One region of the Mesorhizobium sp. M6A.T.Ce.TU.016.01.1.1 genome, then DNA from elsewhere that is predicted to be linked to it. Evidence: predicted binding sites of a transcription regulator. Region 1 holds the regulator's gene; the other holds the start of a gene.
What was found. The regulator PhoB, encoded in region 1, activates phosphate uptake and scavenging genes when phosphate is short. The targets are predictions, from matches to a motif close to TGTCATNNANCTGTCAT.
Positions count from the first base shown of each region.

Region 2: a site for PhoB is predicted at 1,577-1,593, ahead of phnF (phosphonate metabolism transcriptional regulator PhnF). Genes of this name have one in related genera too.

Region 1 covers NZ_RZTJ01000001.1:403,364-417,746, reverse strand. Annotated here, with positions in the region: gene EOC94_RS02175 (sugar ABC transporter permease) at 1-44, opposite strand, end outside; gene xylF (D-xylose ABC transporter substrate-binding protein) at 190-1,230, opposite strand; gene EOC94_RS02165 (ROK family protein) at 1,498-2,745, shown strand; gene phoB (phosphate regulon transcriptional regulator PhoB) at 2,780-3,469, opposite strand; gene phoU (phosphate signaling complex protein PhoU) at 3,486-4,193, opposite strand; gene pstB (phosphate ABC transporter ATP-binding protein PstB) at 4,229-5,044, opposite strand; gene pstA (phosphate ABC transporter permease PstA) at 5,057-6,670, opposite strand; gene pstC (phosphate ABC transporter permease subunit PstC) at 6,663-8,051, opposite strand; gene EOC94_RS02135 (PstS family phosphate ABC transporter substrate-binding protein) at 8,173-9,177, opposite strand; partial or broken gene EOC94_RS02130 (response regulator) at 9,685-10,144, opposite strand; gene EOC94_RS33965 (hypothetical protein) at 10,313-10,549, shown strand; gene EOC94_RS33960 (hypothetical protein) at 10,544-10,846, opposite strand; gene EOC94_RS02120 (DUF2865 domain-containing protein) at 10,871-11,572, opposite strand; gene EOC94_RS34480 (hypothetical protein) at 11,607-12,032, shown strand; gene EOC94_RS02115 (hypothetical protein) at 12,301-12,516, shown strand; gene EOC94_RS02110 (hypothetical protein) at 12,732-13,103, opposite strand; gene EOC94_RS02105 (hypothetical protein) at 13,532-14,383, shown strand, end outside.
Region 2 covers NZ_RZTJ01000010.1:126,254-140,636, reverse strand. Annotated here, with positions in the region: gene EOC94_RS19555 (carbon-phosphorus lyase complex subunit PhnI) at 1-421, opposite strand, end outside; gene phnH (phosphonate C-P lyase system protein PhnH) at 423-1,034, opposite strand; gene phnG (phosphonate C-P lyase system protein PhnG) at 1,034-1,495, opposite strand; gene phnF (phosphonate metabolism transcriptional regulator PhnF) at 1,618-2,361, shown strand; gene EOC94_RS19535 (zinc-binding alcohol dehydrogenase family protein) at 2,703-3,722, opposite strand; gene EOC94_RS19530 (ABC transporter permease) at 3,794-4,759, opposite strand; gene EOC94_RS19525 (sugar ABC transporter ATP-binding protein) at 4,756-6,309, opposite strand; gene EOC94_RS19520 (ABC transporter substrate-binding protein) at 6,402-7,397, opposite strand; gene EOC94_RS19515 (aldo/keto reductase) at 7,744-8,742, opposite strand; gene EOC94_RS19510 (altronate dehydratase family protein) at 8,806-10,311, opposite strand; gene EOC94_RS19505 (GntR family transcriptional regulator) at 10,585-11,487, shown strand; gene EOC94_RS19495 (DUF2946 family protein) at 11,707-12,063, shown strand; gene EOC94_RS19490 (copper chaperone PCu(A)C) at 12,168-12,707, shown strand; gene EOC94_RS19485 (YcnI family protein) at 12,765-13,283, shown strand; gene EOC94_RS19480 (copper resistance CopC/CopD family protein) at 13,340-14,383, shown strand, end outside.

The DNA.
Region 1 (14,383 bases):
TCGGCCGTGTGGGCGACCGGTGGGTTGGATGCCGTGTCGGTCATGATGTCCTCCGACCGGGTTGCCGTCTGGCGCGGATGCCGGAACAGAATGCTATTTGCTTTCCACGGTCATTTGAAGCGGAAAGCCTCTCGAAAAACGCCGCGGCCTGACAGCCGCGGCGTTCGTTTCCTTGCGAAATGATCCAGATCAGTTGCAGGCCGCAACGCTGCCCGCGGCGACACCCGCGCAGACTTCGTCCTTCTTGATCCAGCCGGCGTCGATGACGACGTTGAGATTGTCCTTGGTGATGGCAATCGGCGTCAGGAACAGCGACTTGACGGCATTGCCGCCCGGCGTGGTGAAGTCCTTGACGCCCGCAATGTCGGTCATCTGCTTGCCATCGGCAAGCTGCGAGGCGATCTCGGCGGCGTTCTTGCCGAGCTCTCGCGCGTCCTTCCACACCGATACGGTCTGTGTGCCGAGCGCAATGCGGTTCAGCGCTGCATGGTCGCCGTCCTGGCCGGACACCGGGACGGATCCGGCCAAGCCTTGCGCCGTCAGCGCCGCGACGACGCCACCGGCGGTGCCGTCATTGGCGGCAACCACCGCATCGACCTTGTTGTCGTTGGCGGTCAGGAACTGTTCCATGTTCTTCTGGGCGTTGGCGGGAAGCCAGCCGTCGGTATACGCCTCGCCGACATTCTTGATCTTGCCGCTGTCGATGGCATCCTTGAGCACTTCCATGGAGCCGGCGAACAGGAAATCGGCATTCGGATCGGCGCCCGAGCCCTTGATGAAGACGTAGTTGCCTTCCGGCGCGACCTTGAACACTTCGCGGGCCTGCATGCGGCCGACTTCCTGGTTGTCGAAGGTCAGATAGAACACGTCCTTGTTCTCGATCAACCGGTCATAGCCGACGACCGGAATGCCTTCGTCCAGCGCCTTTTGCACCGCCGGCCCGATGGCCGACGCATCTTGCGCAAGGATGATGAGCGCGTTGGCGCCCTGCGAGATCAGGCTCTCGACATCGGTCAGCTGCTTGCCGGGATTGGACTGCGCATCGGCGGAAATATACTTGTCGCCGGCGGCCTCGATCGCTGTCTTCATGGCGGCTTCGTCGGTCTTCCAGCGCTCTTCCTGGAAGTTCGACCACGAAACGCCAATGACCTTGTCCTTCGCCTGTGCGACCGACGCGAGCGTCAGCGACATGGCGACCCCCGCCAGGATGGCGGCTGCGAATCTCTTCATGATAGTCCTCCCTGCGCCGCGATACGGCGCGACCAAACTGGCCCGAAGGCCGGCACAAAGGCTCTATTTTTTCGAGCCTCGAAAAAATACTGGTCCAACGCCGAAGCGCTGTCAACATCAATTCTGATGGATTTTGATGTCCCTGCCGACTTTTTTCGAGCCCCGGAATAAACAATGACAGGGCCTTCTGCTTCTGCCAGTATTTGTCGGACGCTACCGACGGCTTCCGGTTCATGAGCGGCCGCGGCAAGAGGGAGGAAGCAAAGGATGTCGGTTGGAATCCGTCATGACGATTTGCGTCGGCGCAACCGGGCGATGGTGATTTCGGCCGTACGCCGGGCAGGCCAGCCGTCGCGAACCGAGATCGCCGCGACCACCGGCCTCAGCCATTCGACCATATCGGCGATCTCTTCCGACCTCATCCAGGAAGGCATCCTGACCGAGAGCAAAGCGAGCGAGACCGTTTCGCTGAAACGCGGCCGGCCGCAGGTCGGCCTTAGCCTCAATCCGGAAGCGGCAGCGGTGTTGGCCGTCGTGTTGTCGCTGAATTTCCTTTCGGTCGCCGTCATCGATTATGCCGGACAAGTGGTCGCCGAGGAACAGCGCCGGCTGGACACGCTGACCATGTCGCGCGACGAGCTGATCGACGAATGTGTCGCCATCGTCCGGCGCCGGCTCGAAGATCCCGATCTCGATGTCCAAAGCGTCGCCCGCATCGCGCTGGCGATCCAGGGCATCACCGATTCCCATGCGCGCGCCATGTTGTGGTCGCCGATCACGCCGCAGACGAACATTGCCTTCGCCGACATTCTGGAACGTGAGTTCGGCATCCCGGCCATCATGGAGAACGACTGCAACATGATGGCCGTGGCGCTGCGCTGGCGCGACCCGGATCGCTACCGCGACGATTTCATCGCCATCCTGCTCTCCCACGGCATCGGCATGGGGCTGGTGCTGAAGGGCGAACTGTTCACCGGCACCCATTCCTCAGGCGGCGAATTCGGCCACATGATCCACCGGCCGGGCGGCGCGCTTTGCCGCTGCGGGCGGCGCGGCTGCGTCGAGGCCTATGCCGGCAACTACGCCATCTGGCGCAATGCAAGGCAGTTGAGCGAGAACGCCGAGCCGGTCGCCGATGTCAGCGACGCCGAGATGCGGGCACTGGCGGCCCGGGCGCGCCAGACGGACGGACCCGAGCGCGAAGCCTACCGCAAGGCCGGCGAAGCGCTCGGCTTCGGGCTCGGCAGCCTGTTCGCGTTGATCGATCCGGCGCCGGTCGCCATGGTCGGCGCCAGCGCTGCCGCCTTCGACCTGATCGAGCCGGCCCTGCGCGAGGCCATCGCTCAGACCGCCGGCGGTCAGCATTCGGGTTCGATTTCCTTCGACACTGAGCCGAACGAGCTGCCGCTGATCCGCGAAGGCTGCGCCATGCGAGCGCTGAGCTTCGTCGACCAGGAGATTTTCGCGCCGGGCGCGCAAGGGAAGTCCGGCACGGCCAGGAAGCACGTGGCCTGAATGGAAGAACGCAGCTTGAATTTAGGCAGTCTGTTCAGTCTTCCCTGATCGCATAGCCCGCGCCGCGGATGGTGCGGATGACATCGGGCATGCGGCCATTGTTGACCGCCTTGCGCAGCCGGCCGACATGGACGTCCACCGTGCGCTCGTCGATGTAGATCGTCTCGCCCCAGACATTGTCGAGCAACTGGCTGCGCGAGAACACCCGACCCGGGTGCCGCATCATGAATTCGAGCAGCCGGAATTCGGTCGGCCCGAGCCGGATCTCGCTCTTCTTGCGATAGACCCTGTGCGATTCGCGATCGAGCATGATGTCACCGACCTTCAGCACGCTGGACAGCACTTCGGGCTTGGCGCGGCGCAGCAGCGCCTTGACCCTGGCCATGAATTCCGGTGTCGAGAACGGCTTGACCAGATAGTCGTCGGCCCCGGTCGAGAGGCCGCGCACCCGGTCGCTTTCCTCGCCGCGCGCGGTCAGCATGATGATCGGCAGCCGCTCGGTTTCGGGACGCACCCGAAGGCGACGGCAAAGCTCGATGCCCGAAACCGCCGGCACCATCCAGTCGAGCACCAGAAGATCGGGCACGTTTTCCTGAAGCCGGATTTCGGCCTCGTCGCCGCGCGTCACCACCTCGACCTGATAGCCTTCGGATTCCAGATTGTAGCGAAGGAGGACGCCCAGCGGCTCTTCGTCCTCCACCACCATGATGCGCGGCGCGATCATCGGCCGGTTACCCCTGTCATGTCGCCGACGCCGGCATCGTCGTTTCGTCGAGCTTCGGCCGATCCGCCGGCAATTGCTGCCCGGTCACGACATAGTAGGCGTTCTCGGCGATGTTGGTGACATGATCGCCGATACGCTCGAGATTCTTGGCGCAGAACAGAAGATGCGTGCAGGCGGTGATGTTGCGCGGATCCTCCATCATGTAGGTCAGGAGTTCGCGAAAAACCGCCGTGTATTTCACGTCGATCTTCTCGTCGGCGGCGCGCAGCTCTTTCAACGCGCCGGCGTTGCGCGACACATAGTGCTCGACCACGCCGCGGAGCTGCTCGAGAACGAGATCCGCCATCGCGTCGATACCGTGCGAGAGATTACGCGGCGTGGCGCTCTGCCCGACGGCGCTGACCCGCTTGGCTATGTTCTTGGCTAGGTCGCCGATGCGCTCGAGATCGCCGGCCATCCGGATTGCGCCAACCACGGCGCGCAGATCTTGCGCCATCGGCTGCCGCTTGGCGATCAGCGTGATCGCGCTGTCGTCGAGTTCACGCTGCCGCGCATCCATGATGGCGTCATCCGAGACGACGCGCTGCGCCATCGCATTATCTGACGCGAGCAACGCGCGGATCGAGGCTGCGACCATCGCGGCGGCAAGCTCGTCCATGTCGCGGATCAGCCTGTCGATGTGCTCCAGTTCCTCGTCGAAAGATGCGACGGTATGTTCACCCATGATACTGTCCTCGTGCTCGAAATTCGCCGGACCGCTTAGCCGAACCGGCCGGTGATGTAGTCCTGGGTGCGCTTGTCGTCGGGGTTGGTGAACATCTTGTCGGTCGCGCCCTCCTCGACCAGATAGCCGAGATGGAACATCGCCGTGCGCTGCGACACGCGCGCTGCCTGCTGCATCGAATGGGTGACGATGACGATCGTGTAGTTCTGGCGCAGTTCGTCAATCAGTTCCTCGACACGGGCGGTGGCGATCGGATCGAGCGCAGAACACGGCTCGTCCATCAGGATCACTTCCGGTGACACAGCGATGGCGCGCGCAATGCACAGGCGCTGCTGCTGGCCACCGGAAAGGCCAGTGCCCGACTCGAGCAGGCGATCCTTGACCTCGTTGAACAGGCCGGCCTTCTTCAGGCTCGATTCGACGATGCCGTCCAACTCCGCCTTGCTCCTGGCCAGACCGTGAATGCGCGGACCGTAGGCGACGTTTTCGTAGATCGACTTCGGAAACGGGTTCGGCTTCTGGAACACCATGCCGACGCGAGCTCGCAGCTCGACGACATCGATTTTCGGGTCGTAGACATCCTCGTTGTCGAGCGTGATCTTGCCGCTTACCCGCGCGATGTCGATCGTGTCGTTCATTCGGTTCAAGCAACGCAGAAAGGTCGACTTGCCGCAGCCCGATGGGCCGATCAACGCCGTCACCTGGTTCTCGCGGACATCGAGATCCACGTCGAACAGAGCTCGCTTCTCGCCGTAATGAACGGAGACCTTTTCGCCCTTCATCTTGATCGAAGGCTCGTTGGTTCCGCTACTCAGTTTCTGCTCGACGCTGGCTTCCGTCATGATGTTCATATCCTCTACTCCTTACCAGCGCCGCTCGAAGCGCCTGCGCAGTATCACCGCGATGGCATTCATGATGACCAAAAACACCAGCAAAATCAAAATCGCCGCCGAAGTCTTCTGCTGGAACCCCGCTTCAGGAAAATCGGCCCACATGAATATCTGCACCGGCAGGATCGTCGCGGGATCGGTGAAGCCACCGGGAATGTCGACGATGAAGGCGACCATGCCGATCATCAGCAACGGCGCGGTTTCACCCAGCGCATGCGCCATTCCGAGGATGGTGCCGGTCATGATACCCGGCATCGCCAGCGGCAGGACGTGATGGAATACGGTCTGGACCTTGGACGCTCCGATGCCAAGTGCGGCCTCGCGGATCGACGGTGGCACGGCGCGCAGCGAAGCGCGTGAGGCTATAATGATGATCGGCAGGGTCATCAGCGCCAGCACCATGCCGCCAACCACCGGGGCCGAGCGCGGCAGGCCGAAGAAATTCAGGAATACGGCAAGTCCAAGCAGGCCGAAGACGATCGAAGGCACCGCCGCCAGATTGTTGATATTCACTTCGATGATCGTCGTCAGCCGGTTCTTGGGCGCAAATTCCTCAAGATAGATCGCCGCCGAAACGCCGATCGGGAAGGCGATGGCGAGCGTTACGATCATGGTCAGGAACGATCCGACGACCGCGCCCCAGATACCGGCCAGTTCCGGCTCGCGGCTTGCGCCGGTGAAGAAGAAGATCGAGTTGAACCGGCTTTCGATCAGGCCGGCGCTCTTCAGCGTGTCGAGCCAGACGATCACCTTGTCCGAAATCTTTCGCGATGCTTCCGGCGTGTCGATGACCCGCAGGAATGCCTGGCCGCTTGCGGCTGGCGCCGTGCTGTCCAGCGCCTCGATCACCGTGCCCTTTGCGACCGCCGTTCCGTTGGCCCCAGGCGACAGCGCGGTCAGCTTGACCGTGCCGCCGTTGAACGCGACCAGCAGCGACGACGCGCCGCTCGTCAGCGTGAGCATGCCGTTTTCGCCCTCGGTCGCGCCATGGCCGCGCGCCAGCGCCAGCATGGCATCGTCGCCGAAGGTCAGATCGATGTCGCCGCTGGTTTGCGAAGGCGTGACGCTTGTCGAAATCGCTTCGTCCGAACCGACGTCGGCAAGCAAACCCTTGAGATAAAGATCGGCAAAATCGTCAAGTGGAACCGCATAGTCCACAGTTCCTCCGAGCATCCCCGGATCAGCAGCGATATCTTTGCGCAGGAACACGCCTGTGCCCGTGGAAATCAGTCCGCGCAGCAGGCGCTTGTCCTGACGGCTCGTCACATCCGGAAATTTTGCCGTAAGCGCTTCCTGGGCGATGGCGTCGTAGTTGACGGCGTCGAGTTTCGCCGGGTCTACCTTGGCCGCCGAAAGATCGATCGGCAGCGTCAGATAGTTCTGCCGCAGCGCCGGGATCGCCTGCGTGACGATCGTCGACAAGAGCAGCACAAGGAACAAGCCGGCCAACGCGACGGCTGCGGCGCCAAGCCATTTGAACCACGTTTCCGCGCGGTAACGGCCCTTCAGCCGTGCCTTCGCGGCATCGTCGGTATGAATGCTGACCGGCCGTCTGCCGGCGCCGAATGACGCGATCGCATCAGTCATATTGCTCTCGGTATTTCTGGACGACGCGCAAAGCGACGATGTTGAGGGTAAGCGTGATGCAGAACAACACCAGGCCGAGCGCGAAGGCTGCAAGCGTCTTGGCGCTGTCGAATTCCTGATCGCCCACAAGCAGCGTCACGATCTGCACCGTCACTGTTGTGACCGCTTCGAGCGGGTTGGCCGTGAGATTTGCCGCCAGCCCTGCGGCCATGACCACGATCATTGTTTCACCGATTGCGCGGCTGACTGCGAGCAGCATCGCCGAAACGATGCCCGGAAGGGCCGCCGGAAGGATCACCTTGCGGATGGTTTCAGACTTGGTCGCGCCGAGGCCGGCGGAACCGTCCCTCAGGGATTGCGGAACGGCGTTGATCACATCGTCGGAAAGCGAGGAAACAAAGGGAATGATCATGATGCCCATGACCACGCCTGCGGCGAGCGCGGATTCTGACGCAACGTTGAGACCCAGGCTTTCGCCCAGACCACGGAAGTAGGGCGCAACCGTCAGCGCAGCGAAGAAACCGTAGACGACGGTCGGAATGCCAGCAAGGATTTCCAATACCGGCTTTGCGACCGCGCGGACGCTTTTGGAGGCGTAATCCGAAAGATAGATCGCAGCCATCAGCCCGATAGGCGCAGCTACCAGCATGGCAATGAAGGTGATGAGCAACGTGCCGGCAAAGAGCGGCACCATGCCAAAAATGTCCTGGTTGACCGCTCCGGCTTCCGCTCCGGCGCCGGTGAAGGCGCTCTGCGGCGACCAATGTGTGCCGAACAGGAATTTATAGAGCGGCACCTGTTGGAAGAACCGCAAGGATTCGAAGATGAGCGACAAGACGATACCGATCGTCGTCAGGATCGCGACCGCCGAACAGGTAATCAAGAATGCGCGAAGAACGCGCTCGACAACGTGGCGCGCCCGGTAGGCCTGCGCGATGCGCGAATAGGCCCAGTAAAATCCGGACGCGGAAAGCATGAGCGCGACGGCCCAGATGATCCAGCTGCTGCTCGTATGGATCGATTTGTAGACGGCCGCGGCCGCCTCTTTCGTGGGATCGGCGAAGCCGACAAGCCCGCCAAAGGCCATCGCGCGAGCGTCGCGGATGAAAGCTTCGACCTGCGGAATGCCCATTCCCGACAGCTCGGCGGAGAAGCGGTCGGCAATGATCGACGATTCAATTCCCGGCGTCACCATCGACCACAGCACGATCGCAAGCAGCGCGGGACCGGCGGCAAAAAGCGCCAGGAACATGCCATGCTGGCCAGGCAGCGAATGCAGCCGGGCGACGTCGCCATTGACACTGGCAATGGCGCGTGTGCGGCCTATCCAATAGGCCGCAGCAGCCAGAACTAACAGAAGAACAACGAGATAACCGACCATGATTCAGGACGTCCCCTCGACCGCCGGCCATTCACCGGCTCAAAGCACGGGACGTTGGTCCCGCGCTTTGTGCTTTAGAGCATGAGGGTCAGAGCGGATATTTGCCCGGACCCCAAAAAAATCAGGAGCCCATGCCCTTCAGGGCCTTGGCGTTTTCGGCCCACGTGGCGCGCTCGGCGTCCGGCAGAGGGATCAGGCCCTTGTCGGCCAGATAACCCTCAGGACCCCATGCACCCTCCGAGGTATACTCGGCGATGAACTCTTGCATGCCGGGGATGACGCCGACATGCTCTTTCTTGGCATAGATAAAGAGCGAGCGGGAAACGCCGTACTTGCCGGATGCGATGTTCTCGAAGGTCGGCTCGACGCCGTCGACCTTGTGGCCCTGCAGCTTGTCGGCATTCTGGTCAAGGAACGAGAAACCAAAGATGCCGAAGGCATTGGGGTTGGCTTCCAGCTTCTGGACAATCAGATTGTCGTTTTCGCCGGCCTCGACAAAAGCGCCGTCTTCGCGGATTTCGCCGCAGCCCTTTTCATTAGCCGCCTTCACTTCTTCCTGGCAGGCCGCATCCATGACGAGTTCAACGAACGCGTCGCGCGTGCCAGACGTGGGCGGCGGGCCAAGCACTTCGATCTTTGTCGCGGGAAGCGACGCATCGACATCCGACCAGTTCTTGTAGGGGTTGGCGACGACCTTTCCGTCAACTGCGACATTCTTGGCGAGCGCCTTGAAAACCTGCTCCTTGGTCAGATCAACGACAGTCCCTGCCTTCGAGTTGGCGAGCACGATGCCGTCGAAGCCGACCTTGATCTCGACCGGCGTCACGCCGTTTGCCTTGCAGGTTTTAAGCTCGCTGTCCTTGATGGCGCGCGAGGCGTTGGTGAAGTCGGCGGTATTTTCGCCGACGCCCTGGCAAAACAGCTTCATGCCGCCGCCGGTGCCGGTCGATTCGACGACCGGGGTCTTGATCTGTCCGCTCTGGCCGAGCTTTTCGGCGACAGCCGTGGTGAAGGGGAACACTGTGGACGAACCGACGATTTGAATCTGGTCGCGCGCGGCGGCATAACCAGCCGACGCGGCGAGCGCAAGCGCCGCGGCCGACGCCGTAAGGAGGAATTTCTTCATGTGGCCTGCTCCTGTTCGGAATATGGTCTCTCGGCGCCATTCCTTCGGCGCCCGCTGAGGCCAATAGCCCCCGATTATAACAGTCGCATGACAGTTTGATGTCAGCCCGGTAACGCCGCACAGCCATGTCGAAAGGGAAGCGCCGCGGGTCTCGCCGGCACAGCCGTGGTTTGCCGCTGGAATCAGCAGCTTGCACGGTTTCCAGCCGGCATTTCCCTTCGACTGGCGGTGCAAATTTGCGCCGAAAAAGAAAATCCGGGCGGGAGCGCGTTGCATGCGGCCAAAGGAGGTCATGGCCGCGCCATCGCCGAAACAGGTCCGTTGGGGTAAATCTGACCCTGTTTCTTGCCGGCGGTCGCTGCTCCCGCCCGTAACTGGAGGGGCGGAGCTCGAATGTGCTTATTGTCCCAACCCGGCGCACGCTTTGGTATGGTGCGATCGCACCATAGTCTCGTCCGCAATGCGTCGCCGAATCTCAGCTGAATTTCTTGCAGCCTGACCGGATGCCTATCCCGCGTTGCGCTGGATTTCGCCGTCCGCGCCGAGCCAGCGTTCGACCTTTTCCAGCAAGGCCCTGGGCTGATGGGCTTGGGCAGATAACGTCCATGCCCGCCTCCAGGCACCGTTCGCGATCACTCTTCAGTGCGTGCGCGGTGACGCCGACGATCGGGACGTGCGCGCCGGTCTCTTCTTCCAGCCGCCGAATAGCGGCGGTCGCTTCGTGGCCGTTCATCTCAGGCATCGAAACATCCATCAGGATCATGCGCGGATTGAGCCTGCCGAAGGCATCGAGCGCCTTGCGGCCATTGCCGACGATCTCGAAGCCGTAGTCGGTTTCGCCGAGAATCTGGGTGAAAACCATCTGGTTCACCTCATTGTCCTCGGCAACGAGGATGTCCAGCCGATGCCCGGTGCCCGCCGGCGTGCTGGTGCGGGGACGAACCGGTGGCGGCTGCAGCAGCGCCCGCCCGGACGCGGCTCCATATACGGGCAGCGGCGGTTGCACCGGCGATGACTGCGCCATGTCGTTCTCGGAACCGTCGGCCGGCGGCGCGCCGGAATGTGCCCCACAAGCATCAACGTTCCGCTAACCTTAACGGACCGTGACCAGTGCATCGGATTTGGAATTCGCTCGTTGCGCCGCTCCAAGCTGGGGCGAATTCGCATTCGCCACACTGCAGCGCCGCGCCTCGTTTCGGGCGCGCTACGGACGCTGCGGCCCTTTGATTTTGCCCGCGATATTCCGACGGTTGCCGCTAGAACCGAAGCGGCGTTACAATCCCGCAAGGGTGTTGCCGATGTTGGGACGGATTCTGCCTTTTTTGCTGTGCCCGATGCTGCTGTTCGGGAGCGGCTGCTCGCGCAGTTATGACGGCACCGTCGTCATTCCAAGGCCGCTCGATGTCCGGCGGTTCTGGGACAGGCCGCCGCAGCAGGCGCAAGCCGAACAGCCCCAGTTGCAGACCGATGTGTTTCCTGTCGCGCCCGAAACGCCGACAAGAGCCGCGGTCCGCAGAACCAACACCCCCGTGGCGCCGAGAAGGCAAATCACCAGGATTTCCAAAGATCCGCCGACGCCGTCATCCGAGCCGGCAAAACCGCTCACCTGCAGGAATGTCAGCCAACCCGGAAAACGGGTCCGCATGGTCTGCGAATAGCCGACCGGCATTGCGGTGACCTGAACTCCACGGGGTCAGTTTTCGGGGAAGAAAGCCGGTCCGACCACCCTTACCGGCCGCGTTGCGGTCAATTTTTCGATCGACTGATGCTGGGCGGCGCCCTTGGCTTCGGCAGTGGGAGCCCCGAGATCCGGAGCTTTGGCATCGGGTCCGAGAATTTCCGCAACGGCGCCAAGATCCGGCTTTGTCGTCGGCAATGGAATGATGGCGTTGGCCATGTTGGCGGGTGTTACCGTCCGCGCCCTGAGTTCGGCGACCCGCCGGGAATACCGCTTGACGCTACAAGCCTTGAAATTGGCGTCGTCGCGGTACCGGAAAGCGGCCGCAAGCTCCGTATAGGGTTTTCGCGTCTCGAGAGCGACCATCGCTTCGGTCTCGAGGCTGGCATCCTCCAGCGTATAGAGGTCGACACCGGCATCGTCGCAAATGTAGCGGCACTGATCGACGGTCTCCTTCAGATCGTCTCTTTTGGCGAACTGCGATTTTGGCGCGGGGAAGAAATATCCGTCCGACAGGCGCACGCAAAACAGCATCGGGCTGCCAGCATATTTCAGGCCAGCGGACTGGGTTTTGGCTGCCGAACGCTGGTCCTGCTGCTGCTCTTTCTGCCGATTCTGTTGCTTGGCGGTGGGCGCGCAGCCCAGGGCGGCGAACCTGGCCCGCAGGCCGGCTGTATTCCTGCCCGCATTCGATGCGGCCGCGATCTGGCGTTGCACCTCTGCCTTGCTCCTGACGAGATCGGCACAAGGGTTGAAGAAGAACCCGACCAGCGAACTTTTGGCCGAACATTGGCGCTGTTTCTCCAACCGTTGGATCGCAACAAGCTGCCGGCGAAACTGCGCAAGCTGCGGGCTCGACCCGCCGCCGCGTTCGGCCGAACGCATTTGGCTTTTGATCGCGCTGCAACTATCCGCGTATGAAGAGGAAGTGCCGAGCATAAATGCCGTCACCAATACCGGCACAAGAAACATGTCAGACCAGAAGCGTGTCATTGGAGCGACCATTGCCATTGTTTCTGCCGATAACCTGGAACCGCATTCTTTGTTGATGGTGAATAAGGGTTCTCTAAATGAGCACCACCTAATTCCAGCGAGATTGCAGTTTCAAGAGACTTTAATACTAGTGTATTACATGTATTCGCGTAAATTCAATATTGCACTTTTGTTTCAAGATTGAGACGAAACCAAAAACAATGCCGGCTACCCGCGCCACTGCCGAAAATTTGACCTGACTGGCAGGTTTCGGACTCCTCGATCGACCGGTGAATTTCCGATCAATCCGGCGTTACCGGCAGTTTCGCACTGAAACCTTTGTCCTGTCTTCGGCGTTAAATGGCCATTGCAGCCGCGCGTCCCTTTGGGCGAAAGGCCGCTGTAACGTTTTGATTTGGCGCATGGTCCTTTCCGGTCTTGGGCCATGCGCTGGACGGTCAAAGGAGACGCGCATGTCGATTCACTTCACTGTCTCGGGCCTGACCAGAAATCTGTTTCATTCGCTTGGACTGGACCATGAGCGCGCGCCGAGACCTCTCAGTCCTGAGCAAAATCTTTTGCTGGAATGCTATCTGTCCGGCCAGATTCCGGAATCGGCCTGGAGCGACTACGTCTTCGAGACACCGGAATTGGCACGCCATGTCAACGCGAGGCGCGGGCAGCACTAGTGCATGTCGCCCAAAAGTGCGCAGCGGTTTTGGGCGAACGACATGCATAAAAACAAAGGCTTAAAGCGCGTCGATTGAATCCGTTTCAACGCGACGCGCTTTAACATCTCGTACCGGATTTCGGCCCGATCGCTTTGGGATGGCGCCACCGGACTACGCGTGGCTGAATGCGCCCGCCCGGAAACGAGCGGGCTTTTGCTTGGGGTGACGCCCGATTACTGTTTGGGCGAGCTGAATTGCAGGGTGAAGACGTTGCCTGCAATCCCTTGGGCGAGCGCCGGCGAAAAGCTCAGCGGCAAGCAGTCTTCCACGGCGGCGATCGCGGCATCGACAAAGGATTGCCGTGCCTTCGCGTCGCCGGTCACGTTGATGGCAGCCGGCCTGGGCGGGCCGATCAGCGTGCCATTGCGCTTGAAGCTGAAGCTCAACGTGACGGTTGAATTCCCGGCATCTGCCGGCGGGGTCCAGCACGCCTGGATCGCAGCCCCGACATCATCCATGGTGTTGAGCGATGCGGCATTCGATTGACAGGTGGCGCCTGCCAATACCGCGCCCGCAATCACCCACAGCCCTGCAGCGCGTTTCATTGCAAGTCCTCGTCCTTCCGCCTTGCCCGCACAGCGATATGGTACGGACAATGGCGACGATGACAATATGTTTTGCGAAGGCTTGATGCCCGGCAATTCGCGAAGTCAGGCCGCAGTTTCCCGGGCGAAATGGCCCTTGAGAGCAAAAAGGCCGGCACATGGCCGACCTTTCCTTTTCACCTCGCCCGCGCCAGTACATCCGTGGTCACGGATTGGGGGTGAATTGCCGATCAGTAGATAGGGCTTTGGTTAACAAATCCTTAGCTGGCGGGCTGCTCACCGACGCGTCCTGGCCAACCTTGATCGGCGTTTTCGTGATGAATGCGGAAAGTCGTTTTTAAAACCAGCACAGACTATTAATCGTTGTGCACCAACATGTTGGCGCGTGAGACATATCGAAGTAACTATCGTATTCTGGAAGTCGTTTTATGGCCGTGCTTGGCGCCCTCCCTCCCGACGTTCTCTGTCGACCAATTCGCGAAGCTGATTGGGAAGGGGTGGTCGACTGCCTGTGCCGGGGCTTTCCGAAGCGTGACCGGAATTACTGGATACAGGCGCTGACCCGTTTGTCGCAGCGGCCTGCCGTCGCCGAGTTCCCACAATACGGCTTGGCTTTGGAGAAGGCTGGTCGGATCGTTGGCGTTGTGCTGACCCTATATACCCGTTATCGCGGGCAGGAAGGGGACGAAGTCCGCTGCAACCTTTCAAGCTGGTCCGTCGACGCGGAATCCCGTCCCTATGGCGCCAAATTGGTTACGACGATTCTCAAGCAAAGGGACGTGACGTACACGAATATTTCGCCGGCGCCCGCGACATTAAAGGCTAACTGGGCGCTCGGCTTTCGCCCCTTTTCCACCGGACAATTCGCCTTCTTGCCGGCTTTGAATTCAGTGCCGCAGTCATATCGCGTGCTCGAGGCTCGTCCCGATCTTGCGGAAATGGCGATGCTGCCCGACAGTGAGAGATACATACTCTCGGAACACTCCGCGCTGGGCTGCATGTCATTGATTTGCATTTGCGACGGCGTGGCGTTTCCTTTCGTATTGATGCCGCGCCGAATATTGCGCGGTCTTGTCCCGTGCTATCAGGTCATCTATTGCCGCTCCCTCGCGGATTTGAGCCGGTGCGCCGGCGCTGTGGGGCGCTTTCTCTTGCGAAGCGGCATCCTGCTTTGCGTCGTCGACGCCAAGGAGCCGATTGCAGGTCTGCACGGGCGGTACCGCCACAACAGGGGGCTGAAATATTTCAAGGGCCCCAAACCACCCTCGCTTGGAGATCTG
Region 2 (14,383 bases), on a different contig from region 1:
CGGCGACGTCGCGGCCCGCGGCAAGCTCGGGATCGAGCAGCCGGTGGGTGTAGTCGAAGGTCGGGCCGAGAAGCTGGCCGCCGGGAAGATCCTTGTAGGTCGCCGAGACACGCCGCTCGACCAGCATCGCGCCGGTGTCGATCGCCTTGGTGTAGCCGAAGCGTGGCAGCGTCGTGCGATAGGCGCGAACCAGGAAGATCGCCTCGATCATGTCGCCGCGCGCCTGGACGATGGCGAGCGCCGCCAATTCCCTGTCGTAGAGCGAGCCTTCGCTCATCACCCGGTCGACGCCGAGCGCAAGTTGCTCGACGATCTGGTCGAGGCGAAGCGCCGGCACCGAGCGGTCGCCGCGCCGGCGGTCGGCGAGCAGGGCGTGGGCGTTGGCAATGGCCGCTTCGCCGCCCTTTACCGCGACATACATATCACGCCTCCATCGTCTTGATGCGCGTCGTGCGCGGCAGGCAGGCGACGCCGTCCGGGGTGGCGAGGACGATGTCGACGCCACGCGGAAAGCGCTGGTTGTTCTGCTTCCACTGTTCGACGAAATGGCGCGGCATCTGTGCCGGCGCGATGCTTGCAGTCTTTTCGATGCCAGGACCTTCGAGCAACAGAGGGGCGCCTGAAACGAGATCGCCGACTTGCAGGATCAGCGTCGTGGAGCGGTCGGGATAATCCTGGGTGCCTTGTGAGAAGCCGTCGAGCGCCATCATTTCGGCCGGCGTGGCGATCAGCGCGAAATGCGCATCGGCCGGCGTGTTGGCCAGGGGCGCGCCGGTGTGGAAGCCGAGCCAGGATTTCACCGCTACCGGGGCCTGCAAAACGGGGTCGAGCCACAGCGGCGTGTCGTTGTCGCACAGCGCCAGCGCAATGGCGCCCGCGGTGGCTGATAGCGGCGCCGGCGGGCGGGCAAAGACCGGCAGAGCCTGCAGGGTGCCCGGCCGCGCCATTGCGTCCATCACGGCGCGGAACACCGTCTGGGCGTCGAACACCGGATCGGCAAAGCCGCCTTCGATCGCTTGGGTTACGATGTCCATCAGTCTTCTCCGCGTACCATGGTGAAGAAATCGACCTTCGTTGCCGCCGTCTCGGCGCGACGCCGTTCACGTGCGCTGGCCAGTGCGGCCTGCAGCGGCGCAATGAGTTTGGTCTCGACCTCACGGCGCAGGGCAGGGTCCTGCCAGAGCGCGTCGGCGATCGCCGCCAGTTTTGCTTTCTGCCTGTCACGGCCCAGCGCGTAGCAGTGGCCGACCTGTCCGGAGGCGAGCCGGACGGTAGCGCGGGTGACCGTCGCCTCGCCAACGTTGAACGGCGCGCCGCCGCCGCCGATGCGGCCGCGCACGGTGACCAAGCCGGTTTCGGGGCCGCGCAGGAGTTCCGCCTCAGAAGGCAGGCCGGCTTCGTTCCACAGCCGGACGATATCGTCGCCGGTCGATTGCGCCAGCGTTGCCATAACGGCCTTGCGCTGAGCCTGATCGCGCGCTTCCTGTCCTCGCATGGTTAACATTCCCTTGCATCGAAAATTTGTCTATTGATATAGACAATTATACAAATTATACCTATTATCTAATGCGTGTCTATGACGGGTGCATGACACGGGCGAAAAGATCGGGGCAAGACATGATCGGGCAGCCCAGCAGCATAGAGCGGCGCAGCGGCGTCTCGCTGTGGCGGCAGATCGCCGATCAAATCCTGCGTTCGATCGCCGTCGGCGACTTTGCCGAGAATACCGCGCTGCCGCCGGAAGTCGCGCTGGCCGAGCGCTATGGTGTCAACCGCCATACGGTGCGCAGCGCCATCGCAGCACTGGTGCAGGATGGCGTGCTCAGGGCCGAGCAGGGGCGCGGCACTTTCGTGCTTTCGCGCAAGCGCCTGTCCTATCCGATCGGCGCCCGCACCCGTTTTTCGGAGGGCTTGCAAGGGCAAGCGTCTGAGCGCCGCAGCGTGCTGCTCGAGTCGGCGGTCGAGCCGGCCAGCCGGCGTGTCGCCGAAGGCTTAGGTCTAGCCAAGGGTTCCAGCGTCATCCGCCTTGAGACACGCGGTGAAGCCGATGGACAGCCGGTCTCGCGTGCCACCGGCTGGTTCGATGCAAAACGCTTCGTAGGCATCGAGACCGCTATCGCGGAAACTGGATCGGTGACCGCTTCGCTCCAGCGTTTCGGCATCAGTGACTATCTCAGGCAATCGACGGTGCTGTCGGCGCGCCACGCGGATGCCGCCGACCTTGCCGATCTCGATCTGCAGCCCGGCGCCATCGTGCTGGTCACGGCCGCCGTCAACGTCACGCCGGACGGCCAGCCGATCCAGTTCGCCGAAACGCGGTTTCCGGCTGAGCGCGTCGAGCTCAAACTGTCGGCGCTGTAGGTAGTGCCGGCCTTATACGAGACCGTGATTTATCTGACCCACGCTGATATCATACCAGCTCGGTCGCGCTTACATGTCAGCGGCTTGGCGTTTGAGGACCGCCTTCCCCCACTCCGTCTCGGCTTCGCCGAGCCACCTCTCCCCCCTCCGGAGGGAGAGGAAGGGAGCCCGCTGACGGCGAGAGAAGTAGGGAGTCTGGTTGAGGAGCGTTGGCTGCAATAGGCTCGCACCCTTCCTCTACCCCGTCGCTCGGGGGAGAGGTGGCTCGGCGAAGCCGAGACGGAGTGGGGGTCGACCTGCGCGGGGCGTTGTCATTCGGGCCGGGCTCACCGCCTGCCGTGTTATGACCCGACTTCGATCACCGCCTTGATCAGGCCGGATTTCTCATGCGCCCAGCGGGCGAGGTCGCGCGGCGTCTCGCCCAGCGTCGTGCGATGGGTGACGAGCTTCGCCAGCGGCACGGCGCCATCGCGGATCGAGGCGGCGACATGGTCGAAATCGGCGCGCAGCGCGTTGCGGCTGCCGATCAACGTCATCTCGCGCTTGTGGAATTCGGGATCGGAAAAGACGATGTCGTCCTTGACGACGCTGACCAGGACCAGCGTCCCGCCATGCGCGACATGGGCGAAGGCCGACTGGACGGACTGGGTGTTGCCGGTGGCATCGAAGACAACGTCGAAACCTTCGCCGCCGGTCGCCTCCCGCACCCGATCGGTCGCAGACGCCTGCGAACCGTCGAGGGTCGCGAAGCCGAGTTCGTTTGCGGCGAAACCCAGCCTCTCCGCGCTCATGTCGAGCAGCGTCACGTCGAGACCGGCGATGCGAGCAAACAGCGCCGTGCCGAGGCCGATCGGCCCAGCGCCGATGACCAGCGTGCGCGCGCCTGGCTGCGCCAGCGAGCGCCGCACGGCATGCGCCCCGATCGCCAGGAATTCGACGGCGGCGGCATCCGCCAGCGACAGGCCGTTTGCCGGATAGAGATTTTGCGCCGGCACCAGGATCCGTTCGCACATGGCGCCGTCGCGGTGTACGCCGAGCACCTCGATTTTGACGCAGCAATTCGGCTTGCCTTGCCGGCAGGCGATGCATTTGCCGCAAGCGAGATAGGGGTTGATGATCACTGGTTCGCCGACGGACAGATCGACGCCTTCGCCGGCCTCGATCACAGTGCCGGAAACCTCATGACCCATGATGCGGGGATAGGCGAGGAACGGATGCTTGCCCTCGAAGATATGATAGTCGGTGCCGCAGATGCCGACATGGCTGACCGCGACCAACGCCCAGCCAGAGGGCGGAGTGCCTGGCGCCGGGCGGTCTTCCAGAACAAGCTCACCGGGCGAGCGGCAGACGACGGCTTTCATGCTTTGATCCAGTCGGTTCTTGGCACCGCGGCCCGTCGGCTATCGCCGGGCCGGCGGTTGTTAAAGATAGTCTACTTGCCGCGGCGACGCAGGCCGTCGAAATAGACGATGACGATGATCAGCACGCCGGTAATGATGCGCTGCCAGAAGGCGTTGACGTTCAAGAGATTGGCGCCGTTGTTGATGGTGGCGAGGATGAAGGCGCCGAGCAGCGGTCCGTGCACCGAGCCGACGGCGCCGAACAGCGAAGTGCCGCCGATCACCGACGAGGCGATCGCCTGCAACTCCCAGCCCTCGGCCTGCGTCGGATTGCCGATGCCGATGCGCGAGGCGAGCAGCACGCCGACGAAAGCCGCACACAGGCCCGACAGCGTATAGGCCATGTAGATGGTGCGCTGGACATTGACGCCGGACAGACGCGAGGCCTCGGCGTTGGAGCCGACCGAGAACAGATACCGGCCCCAGCGGCTGTGATGCAGGAAGATGTAGGCGGGGATGCCGACCAGGATCACCATCCAGAACAGATTGGGGACGCCGAGAAACGAGCTGCGCGAAAACAACTGGAAGGCGTCGTTGTTGATCGAGATCGAGTTGCCGTTGGTCATCAAAAGGCCAATGCCACGCAGCGAGGTCAGTGTCGCCAGCGTGATGATGAAGGGCGGCAGGCCCATCCTGACGATGCCGAAGCCGTGGAACATGCCGATGGCGACACCGACCAGCAAGGTGACCAGGATGGCGAGGAAGACCGGCACCCCGGCGTTGATCAGCATCGCCACGATGACGGTGGCGAAGCCGACCACGGCGCCGACGGAAAGGTCGATGCCTCCGGTGATGATGACGAAGGTCTGGCCGACCGCTAGGATGGCTATCATCGAGCCCTGCCGCAGCAGGTTCGAGATATTGTTGGCGGAGGCGAAGCTCGGCGTCGCCACCGACAGGATGATCCACAAAAGAACCAGCAGCGCCAGCAGCGTCAGCCCGAACAGCGCGTTATAGTTGCGTTTCGGCCTTTCGGCCGGGATCGCCTCGGTGCTCATATCTGTCCTCCCGGTTTTTCTTGTTTCTCGGCGAGCGCCTGATTGAGAATGTCCTCATGATTGGCGGTGCGGAAACCATGCGTGGCCACCAGCTTGCCGCGCCGGAATACATGCAGCGTGTCGGCCAGTTCATAGACCTCGGGCAGATAGGACGAGATCAGGATGATGCCGGCGCCCTTGGACAACAGTTCGCCGAACAGACGGTAGATCTCCGCCTTGGTGCCGACATCGACGCCAACTGTCGGCTCGTCGAAGATGAACAGCTTGGCGCCGTGCGCCAGCCATCTGCCGATGACGATCTTCTGCTGGTTGCCGCCGGACAGGCTGGAGGCGAGCGCGTTGCGCGTCGGCGTCTTGATCCTGAGATTGGCGATCTGGCGATCCGCCTCGGTCTTCTCCTGTGCGCTGGAGATCAGCAGATTGCTGGAGATGCGCTTGTAGATCGGCAGATTGAGATTGAGGCCGACCGGCAGGTTGAGGCAGAGGCCCTGGTCACGGCGGCTTTCCGGCGCCAGCGCCATGCCGAGCCTGATAGCGTCATGCTCGGAGTTGACCTGAACCTCCTTGCCCTCCCAGAGGATCTGGCCGGCCGACTTGCGATGACGGCCGTAGAGCGTGGTGACGAACTCGCTGCGCCCGGCACCGATCAGGCCGTAGAGCCCGACGATTTCGCCGGCCCGGACCGTCATCGAGACATTTTCGAAGCCCTTGCCGGAGAGATTTCTGGCTTCGAGGAGCGTCGCGCCCGGGGTAAAATGCTCCTTGTGGTAGACTTGCTCGATCGAGCGGTTGATCATCATCTTGACCAGCTCGGCGTCGTTGGTCTCGGCGATGTTCCTGGTGCCGACAAGCGTGCCGTCGCGCAGCACCGAGACGCGGTCGGCGAGCTCGAACACCTCTTCCATGCGGTGGCTGATGTAGATGATGGTGACGCCTTCGCCCTTTAGCCGGCGGATCAGCGTGAACAGCTGATCGGCTTCCTTCCGGGTGAGATAGGCAGTCGGTTCGTCGAAGATCAGGAACTTGGTGCCGCGCACGGTGGCGCGGGCGGCGGCGATCAGCTGCTGCTGGCCTATGGTCAGGTCACCCAGCACGACATGCGCCGGCAGATCGAAGCCGAGATCGTCGATGATCTTCTGCGCTTCCCTGACCATGGCCCGCTGCTGCAGGATGCCGAAGCGGGAATCCTCCTCGCCAAGGAACATGTTGGCCGCGACAGTGAGATGGCGGCACAGAACGACCTCCTGATGCACGGCATTGATGCCGAGCGCCATCGCCTCATGCGGCGTCGCCAGCGCTGCCGGCTTGCCCTCCCAGATGACGTCGCCGGAGGTGCGCGGCATGACACCGGTCAGCAGCTTGATCAGGGTGGATTTGCCGGCGCCGTTCTCGCCGACAATGGCGTGGATTTCGCTGGCCTTGAAGGCGAGGTTAACCGGCTTCAGCGCGTGCGTGCCAGGATATCGCTTTTCCAGTCCCTTGAGTTCGAGGATCGTCCTGCCCGGCTCCAGCGTTAGGGCCGGATGCAGTTCCTGCGCCGTCGACGTCATGACAATCCTCCCAGATTGGCCTCACGATTGGCACTTGGTTGGAGTGTTTCCGGGGCAGAAAGGCCCCGGAAACAATGCACCTACGCCGATGCTCAGTCGAGTTTCGGATTGAGCAACGCGTCGATCTTCGGATCCTTCATATTGGCCTTGGTGACCAGGTTGGCGCCGGTGTCGACATTGGCCTCGACCTTCTCGCCCTTCGAGGCGGCGAGCGCCGTCTTGATGCCGTCATAGCCCATCCGGTACGGATCCTGGACGACGAGAGCCGAAATGACGCCGTCGTTGAGGAACTTGATCAGCTTCTCGTCGCTGTCGAAGCCGACGAGCCCGACCTTGCCGGCCAGGCTGTTCTCGGCGATCGCCTGACCGACGCCCTGCGCCATGATCAGGTTGGAGGCGAAGATGCCCTTGAGGTTCGGATTGGCGGTGATCAGGTCGGTCGCGATGTTGAGGCCGGTCGTGGCCTGGCCGTCGGCATATTTGTCGGCGACGAGCTTGAGGCCCGGATATTTGGCGGCAAGCTGCTCCTTGAAGCCCTGGGCGCGCTGTTCGAGCGACCCGGCACCCGGAAGCGCGGTGATCAGGGCGACGTCGCCCTCGACTTTGCCGCCATTGGCCTCGCCGATGGCTGCCGCCAGGCCATCGGCGGCGACGCGGCCGCCCTGGATGTTGTCGGTGGTCAGGAACGAGGTGAAGGCCTTGGAATCGGCGCCGGAGTCGATGCCGATGATTTTGACCTTGCTGGCAGCCTCATCGATCGGCTTGCCGAGCGCCTTGGCTTCGGTCGGTGCGATGACGACGGCGGCCGGGTTGCCGGCGACGGCGTTTTCAAGGATCGAGATCTGGCCGTTGACATCGGTCTCCGCCTGGGCACCGAGTTCCGGCACGTTGACGCCGAGGTCCTTGCCGGCCTTGCGGGCGCCGGCCAGAACGATCTGCCAGTAGAAAGAGGTGGTGTCCTTGACGATGATCGGAATGGTCACGTCCGCCGCCGAAGCCGGCGCCGAATGCATCACGCCGGCAAGCATCGAGGCGGCAGCGAGCGCCACGAATGCGCGGCGGTTGAGAATGCTGGTCACGAATTTCATTAGGTTTCCTCCCTAAGTCGCCCGGTGAACGTTGCGGAAGCTCGGTTTGGATAGGCGCTGCCCAAACGGAACTTTATCAATAAAAAACATTTACCGCATTTTGATAGTGCATAGGATGGGCCGGCGCAAGCGGTGTTTCGTATCGGTCTCCAGATGGCTAGACCGGAAGGAGCCCCCTTGCCGATCCTCATTGCCAACCCTACAGATCCTCTTCGAAAGATATGGAATATTAATTCCACCAACCAGTCAATATGGAATGTTCATTCTTTTTTGAGGCGTACGATTGTGACGCCTCCTGACCGCACCGTCCGCCGTTTAACCGGCGAACGGCGAAGGCCGCAGCGCATCAGCCAAGTTTCTGTACGACCGTGTAGGGATCATATTTGGCGAACTCTGTTTCGGGCACCGGGATGTCGAGCAGTTGGAGATTTCGCGCCAGATTGGCCGGTTTGGCGGTGCCCGTCAGCACAGAAGCTACCACAGGCTCATGCAGTGGAAACTGGAACGCCGCCGCGGCAAGCGGGTAGCCGCCCTCGGCGGCGATTTTTTCCATGGCGCCGACGCGGTCGAGAATGTTCTGGGTGGCCGGCAGGTAGTCGAAATGCGCACCCGGCACCGGGCCGGTCGCCAAGATGCCGGAATTGAAGACGCCACCGATGATCAGCGAGGTCTGCCGCTGTCGGCAAAACGGCAGCAATTCGGCTTCGGCGGTGCGGTCGAGCAGCGAATAGCGGCTGGCAAGCAGGATGCAGTCGAGCGGCGCCTGGCGCAGCACATCGAGACAGATCTGCACCTCGTTGACGCCAAGGCCGTAGGCGGAAATGACCTTGGACGACTTCAGTTGTTCCAGCGCCTTCAGCCCGCCGTCCATCAACTGGCGGAAATGCAGCTTCGTTTTCTCGACGCCATGCGTGTAGACGCCGATGTCGTGGACGAACAGGATGTCGATTCGATTGAGGCCAAGCCGCGCATAGCTGAACTCGACCGAGCGCATGATGCCGTCGTAGGAATAGTCGTAGTCGAGCGCAAAGGGCAGCGGATCGACATAGGAGTGGTCCGGAACCTGGTCTTCCGGCACCGGCCGGAACAAGCGCCCAACCTTGGTCGACAGCACGTAGGAGTCCCGCGGCTTGTCGCGCAGGAAATCGCCGAAGCGGCGTTCCGAGAGGCCGAAACCGTAGAAGGGCGCCGTATCGAAATAGCGCAAGCCGGTGTCCCAGGCGACCTGCAGCGTCTGCATCGCCGCCTCGCGCGGGCAAGCTCGGTAGAGGCCGCCGACCGCCGCGCCGCCGAAGCTGACCTCGGTTATTTCCAGCGCGGTGCTGCCGACACAGCGTTTCTTCATGCAAAGCCTCCCACCGGCCATTTTGCCTGGCCCGTCTATGTCGTAAGTCAGTTAGTGGCTGGTCTAGAGGGTCGCGCCGAGGTGCCAGGGCACGAACTCGTTGTCGCCGTAGCCGAACTCCTCGCTCTTGGTCTTGCGGCCGGAAGCCGTCTCGACGATCAGTTCGAAGATCTCGCGGCCCATGCCGGCAATGGTCTTTTCGCCCGAGGCGATGACGCCGCAATTCACGTCCATGTCCTCTTCCATCTGATGATACATGGTCGAGTTGGTGGCGACCTTGATCGACGGTGTCGGCCGGCAGCCGAAGCAGGAGCCGCGGCCGGTGGTGAAGACGATGACATTGGCGCCGCCCGCAACCTGGCCGGTGGCTGAAACCGGATCGTAGCCGGGCGTGTCCATGAACACTAAGCCGTGTCCGGTGACCTTCTCCGCATAGCCGAAGACGCCGTTGAGCGGCGTCTGGCCGCCCTTGGCGACCGCGCCAAGCGACTTCTCCAAAATGGTGGTCAGGCCGCCGCGCTTGTTGCCGGGTGAAGGATTGTTGTCGATGGAGGCGCCATGCTTGGCGACATGGTCTTCCCACCACTTCACATAGCCGTCCAGCTTGGCTGCGATCTCCGGGGTCGCCGCGCGATAGGCGAGCAGATGCTCGGCGCCGTAGATTTCCGTGGTCTCGGAGAGGATGCCGATGCCGCCGACGCCCGCCAGGATGTCGACCGCGGCGCCCAGCGCCGGATTGGCGGTTATGCCGGACATGCCGTCCGAGCCGCCGCATTGCAAGCCGACGACGATTTCGCTGACCGGGATAGGCTCACGCTCAAGCTTGCCGACCTCCTCGGCGATCTCGGCCAGCACCAGCATCGCCTTCTCGACAGATTTGCGCGAGCCGCCGGCTTCCTGGATGTTGAAATGGCGTTTGCCGACAGCGACGCCTTTCTGGCCATAGAGGGTGAGCTGATTGACCTCGCAGCCGAGCCCAACCATCAGCACGCCGCCGAAATTCGGATGGCGGGCATAGCCGGCAAGCGTGCGGTGCAGCACCATCATGCCGTCGCCGGTGGCGCTCATGCCGCAGCCCTGGCCGTGAACGATAGGGACAAAGCCGTCGATCCCCGGATATCTGGGCAGGAGCGTGCGGTTCGCCTCATCGGCGATGGCGTGGCAAACGGTGGCCGAGCAATTGACGCTGGCGAGAATGCCGATGAAGTTGCGCGTGCCGGCACGGCCGTCGGCGCGACGGTAGCCCATGAAGGTGCGGGTGCGATCGGCCTCGGTCGCGTGCACGGCTTCGCTCGGCGGCACCACCGGCAAACGCCCGGACTCGAAGACCAGATTGTGCGAATGAACATGCTCGCCAGGCGCGATGGCTTCAGTGGCGCGGCCGATCGCCTGAGCGTATTTGACCACGGCCTCGCCAGCGGCGATCGGCTTGATCGCAACCTTGTGCCCGGGTTCGATCAACGCTGTGGCAACGGCGCCGCCCGGCAGCACCGCGCCGATCTCAATGCGGCCATTGGCAACCGCGACATTGTCGGCGGGAGACAGAAGAATGCTGTTTGCGGCGTTCACGGGCAGTTTCCTGGGTGTTCCTGGGATGTGCGAGCGGATTGACACGCGCCTGTTAAAAGATAATGTCTTTTATCGTGAAAAAACAGTTTTGCGTCAATTGTTTTTTCGCGAAAGCGTCGTGCGTTCTTAATGGATGTGCAGAGGCCCGGACACTGGAACCAGGGCTGACTTCCGAAAAGCGATTCCGCTTTTTGGGAGCCTGCGCTAGCAACGTTTGTCCATATCGCGCTTCAGGCCGGCCGCCGCAAGCGCTGGCGCGCAATGAGGCAGGGGATGTCAAAGAGCAACAACGTCTACAAGGACGCCTACAATCGCGGTCTGCGGCTGCTCGATGAAACGAAAAGCCTGCCGTCGGAGCCCGAACTGGGCACGCTGCTCGGCGTCAGCCGCACGACGATCCGCACCATCCTTGCGCGCATGGAAGAGACGGGGCTGATCGCCTGGAACAAGCGTAGCAAGACGGTTTTGCGCGTGCCGCGGCCGGACGATTTTTTCCCCGAGGAAGAGACCGACACGCTGTCGCAGATCATCGAGCGCTCTTTCATGCGGCGGCTGCTTGCCGGCGGCGCCGAGCCCGGCATGCAGATCAACGAGCTCGAGCTGGCGCGCGAGATCGGCGTCGGCACCACCAGCGTGCGCGAGTTCCTGATCCGCTTTTCCCGCTTCGGGCTGATCGAGAAACGCCGCAACAGCCATTGGGTGCTGAAAGGTTTTACCCGCGCTTTCGCGCTTGAATTGACCGAAATCCGCGAGATGTTCGAATTGCGCTCGGCCGCCGCCTTCGCCGCCCTGCCCGAAGACAGCCCGGTCTGGGCCGACCTCGACCTCCTGGAAGGCGAGCATCGCCTGCTGGCGCGCGAGATCGCCACGCGCTTCAATGAATTCTCGGAGCTCGACGAGCGCTTTCACCGGCTGATCCACCGCGCGTCGCACAACCGCTTCATCGTCGATTTCTACGACATCATCGCCATGATTTTCCACTACCACTATCAATGGAACAAGGCGCAGGAGCGCGAGCGCAACGAAGTGGCGGTCACGGAGCACCTAGCCTATATCGCCGCGCTCAAATCGCGCGATCTGGGCAAGGTCGACGCCGCCTGCCGCAAGCATCTGAAGTCGGCGCGCAATACGCTGCTGACTTCGATCCCCGAGGGCCAGCAGCCGCAACGGGCTTAAAGCGCGTCGCGTCTGAACAATGCGACGCGCTTTAAGTTCTTGTTCTTGTGCATGTCGTTATCCCAAAACCGCTGCGCACTTTTGAGCGACATGCATTGATCGCGCCGCGTTGCCGCAGCAATGATTTGGCGATTTTCCACCTGCTGAGCCCGTGCTAGATATCTGGCCGTTGCTGCGTGAAGAGGCAGGTCTTTGAATATTCGGCGGAGACGATGGAGCATGCCGGCCGCGTTCGCCGCGGCCTATTTGCTCGTGCTCCAGTCGGTGCTTGGCGCATTCGCCTTCGGCTTAAGCCCGAATGCCTCGCAACTCGACGCTTTCGGCAATGTCATCTGCACTCAGGAGGGCGCCGCCCAGCTTCCGGGCGGCGATCCGCACCAGCAGCACATGCCGGCCTGCTGCATGCTTGGCTGCGGTGTGGCCTCGGCTGCTTACGTGCCGCCGCCCGCTGCCGGGATGGTGCCCGGCAATTTTCCCGTCGAAACCGTCGCGTTTGTGCTGCCGGCGTTCCGGCACCTCGATTTCAGCCGCGACCGCTCGCCGTCGAATCCGCGCGCGCCGCCGGCGTCGGCCTGATCCGTTCCAGATCGCCTTGCGAAAGCCTTCGCAAGCGCATTCATTCAACATCGAAACTGTTCGCGACCGGCCGACGGCGCGATTTCTCAGTTCTTGGAGCTATCATGTCTCAGTCTTTCCGCGCGCGGTTCGGCCGCAACAGCCTCTTCCTGCACAGCTTCGAGGAGCGGCTCGGCATCACCGTGTTCGTACTCGCCCTCCTGTTCGTCAGCGCCCAGGCCGTTTTCGCGCATGAGTTCAGGGTTGGGGACCTCGAGATCGGGCATCCCTGGTCGCGCGCCACACCGCCCGGCGCCAAAGTGGCTGGCGGCTATTTCACCGTCACCAACACCGGCAGTTCGCCGGACCGGCTGCTGTCGATTTCCTCGGAAATTTCGGCCAAGGCCGAACTGCATGAAATGGGCGTGAGCGATGGCGTCATGACCATGCGGCCAGTCACCGGTGGCCTTGAGATTCCGGCCGGCGGCAAGGTCGCGCTGGCACCCGGCGGCTATCATCTGATGTTCGTCGGGCTGAAGCGGCAACCGAAGCAAGGCGAAGCGTTTCCAGCCACGCTGACCTTCGAGAAGGCCGGCGCCGTCACCGTCGACTTCGCCGTGGAAGGCATCGGCGAAACGGGCGGTATGGACAATCACGCTAACTGATCCGGCACGCCAACTGACGCGGTCAGATCCGGATAATTCGAAATTTGAGGGACCATCATGAACAGATATCTTTTGTCGGCCGGCGCGTTTTTTGTCTTGGGGACAAGCGCGGCCTTTGCCCACATCACACTCGAAACGCAGGAGGCGGCGGTCGGTTCGACCTACAAGGCCGTCCTGCGCGTGCCGCATGGCTGCGACGGCAAGGCGACGACCGCCGTGCGCGTGCAGATCCCGGAAGGGGTGATTTCGGTGAAGCCGATGCCGAAGCCGGGCTGGACGCTGCAGGTCAAGAAAGGCAGATACGAGAAATCCTATCAGCTCCATGGTCAAGAGGTGAGCAACGGCGTCAAGGAAGTCGACTGGAGCGGCGGCAGCCTGCCGGACGAATTCTACGACGAATTCGTCTTCCGCGGGACTCTGGCGGTAGACCTGCCGGCCGGCCAAATGCTCTACTTCCCGGTGGTGCAGGAATGCGACGGCGTTGCCGAGCGCTGGATCGAGATTCCGGCGGGCGGCCAGGATGAGGATGCGCTGGAATATCCGGCGCCCGGCCTCAAGCTTTCGCCGAAGAAATGATTTTTTGGCGGCGCGCTTTGTTCGAAAGAGCGCGCCGCCGCCTCTGTGACATTGACATGAGCCTGGCATCTTTTCGGTGGACGACCTGCAGGTTCGGCAAGCGCGCCGGTTGGCTTGCCATTGGCCTGCTGGCCGCGATCGTGCTGCTCGCCGTCATTACCGCGCCAAATCAGGCTTTTGCCCACGCAGCGCTGGTCACAGCCGACCCGGCCGACGGCACGGCGCTGGCACAGAGCCCAGCGCAGTTCTCGCTGACCTTCAGCGAGCCGGTCTCGCCGCTGGTGCTGACCTTGGTGCGGCCTGACGGGACGCCGGTTCCGCTGACATCCTTTCGGCTCAATGGCCAGACGGTCGAGATCGACAATCCGCAGACGCTTGGATCCGGCACACATGTGCTGAGCTGGCGGGTGATTTCCGCCGATGGCCATCCGGTCGGCGGCTCGGTGCTGTTTTCCATCGGCGCGCCGAGTGCTGAGCCGGCCGTCCCCGAAGCTGTCGACCGGGGTCTGAGGTCGGCGATCTGGATCGGCAAGGTCTTTCTCTATGTCGGCCTCTTTCTCGGCGTCGGCGGTGCCTTTGCCATCGCCTGGCTGGCGAAGGGCGGGCGTTCCGGCCAGCGCTTCGTCATCGCCGCAATCCTGTGCGGCCTTGTCGCGGCACCCTTGTCGCTCGGCTTGCAGGGACTGGACGCGCTCGGTGCGCCGCTCGTCCGGCTGGCGCAGCCCGGCGTCTGGCAGGCCGGGCTCGGCACAAGCTTGGGCTGGACCGTGCTGGTCGCGCTGGTGGCGCTCGGGCTTGGCCTGCTGTCGCTGGTCGGGCCGCGCGGCGGGGCAAAACTCTCTGCCCTTGCCGGCTTGGCCGGTGTCGGTGCCGCTCTCGCCGCCAGCGGGCATGCAAGTGCCGCCGAACCGCAATGGCTGACAAGGCCGATGGTGTTTCTGCACGGTGCCGGCATTGCCTTCTGGGCCGGGGCGCTGGCGCCGCTCGGTCTCGCCATCAGGTGGAAGCCGGTCGAGGCCGCACCTTTCCTGCGCCGGTTTTCCCAAGCCATCCTGCCTGTCGTGGCCATGCTCGCAGCGACCGGCATCGTGCTCGCCATC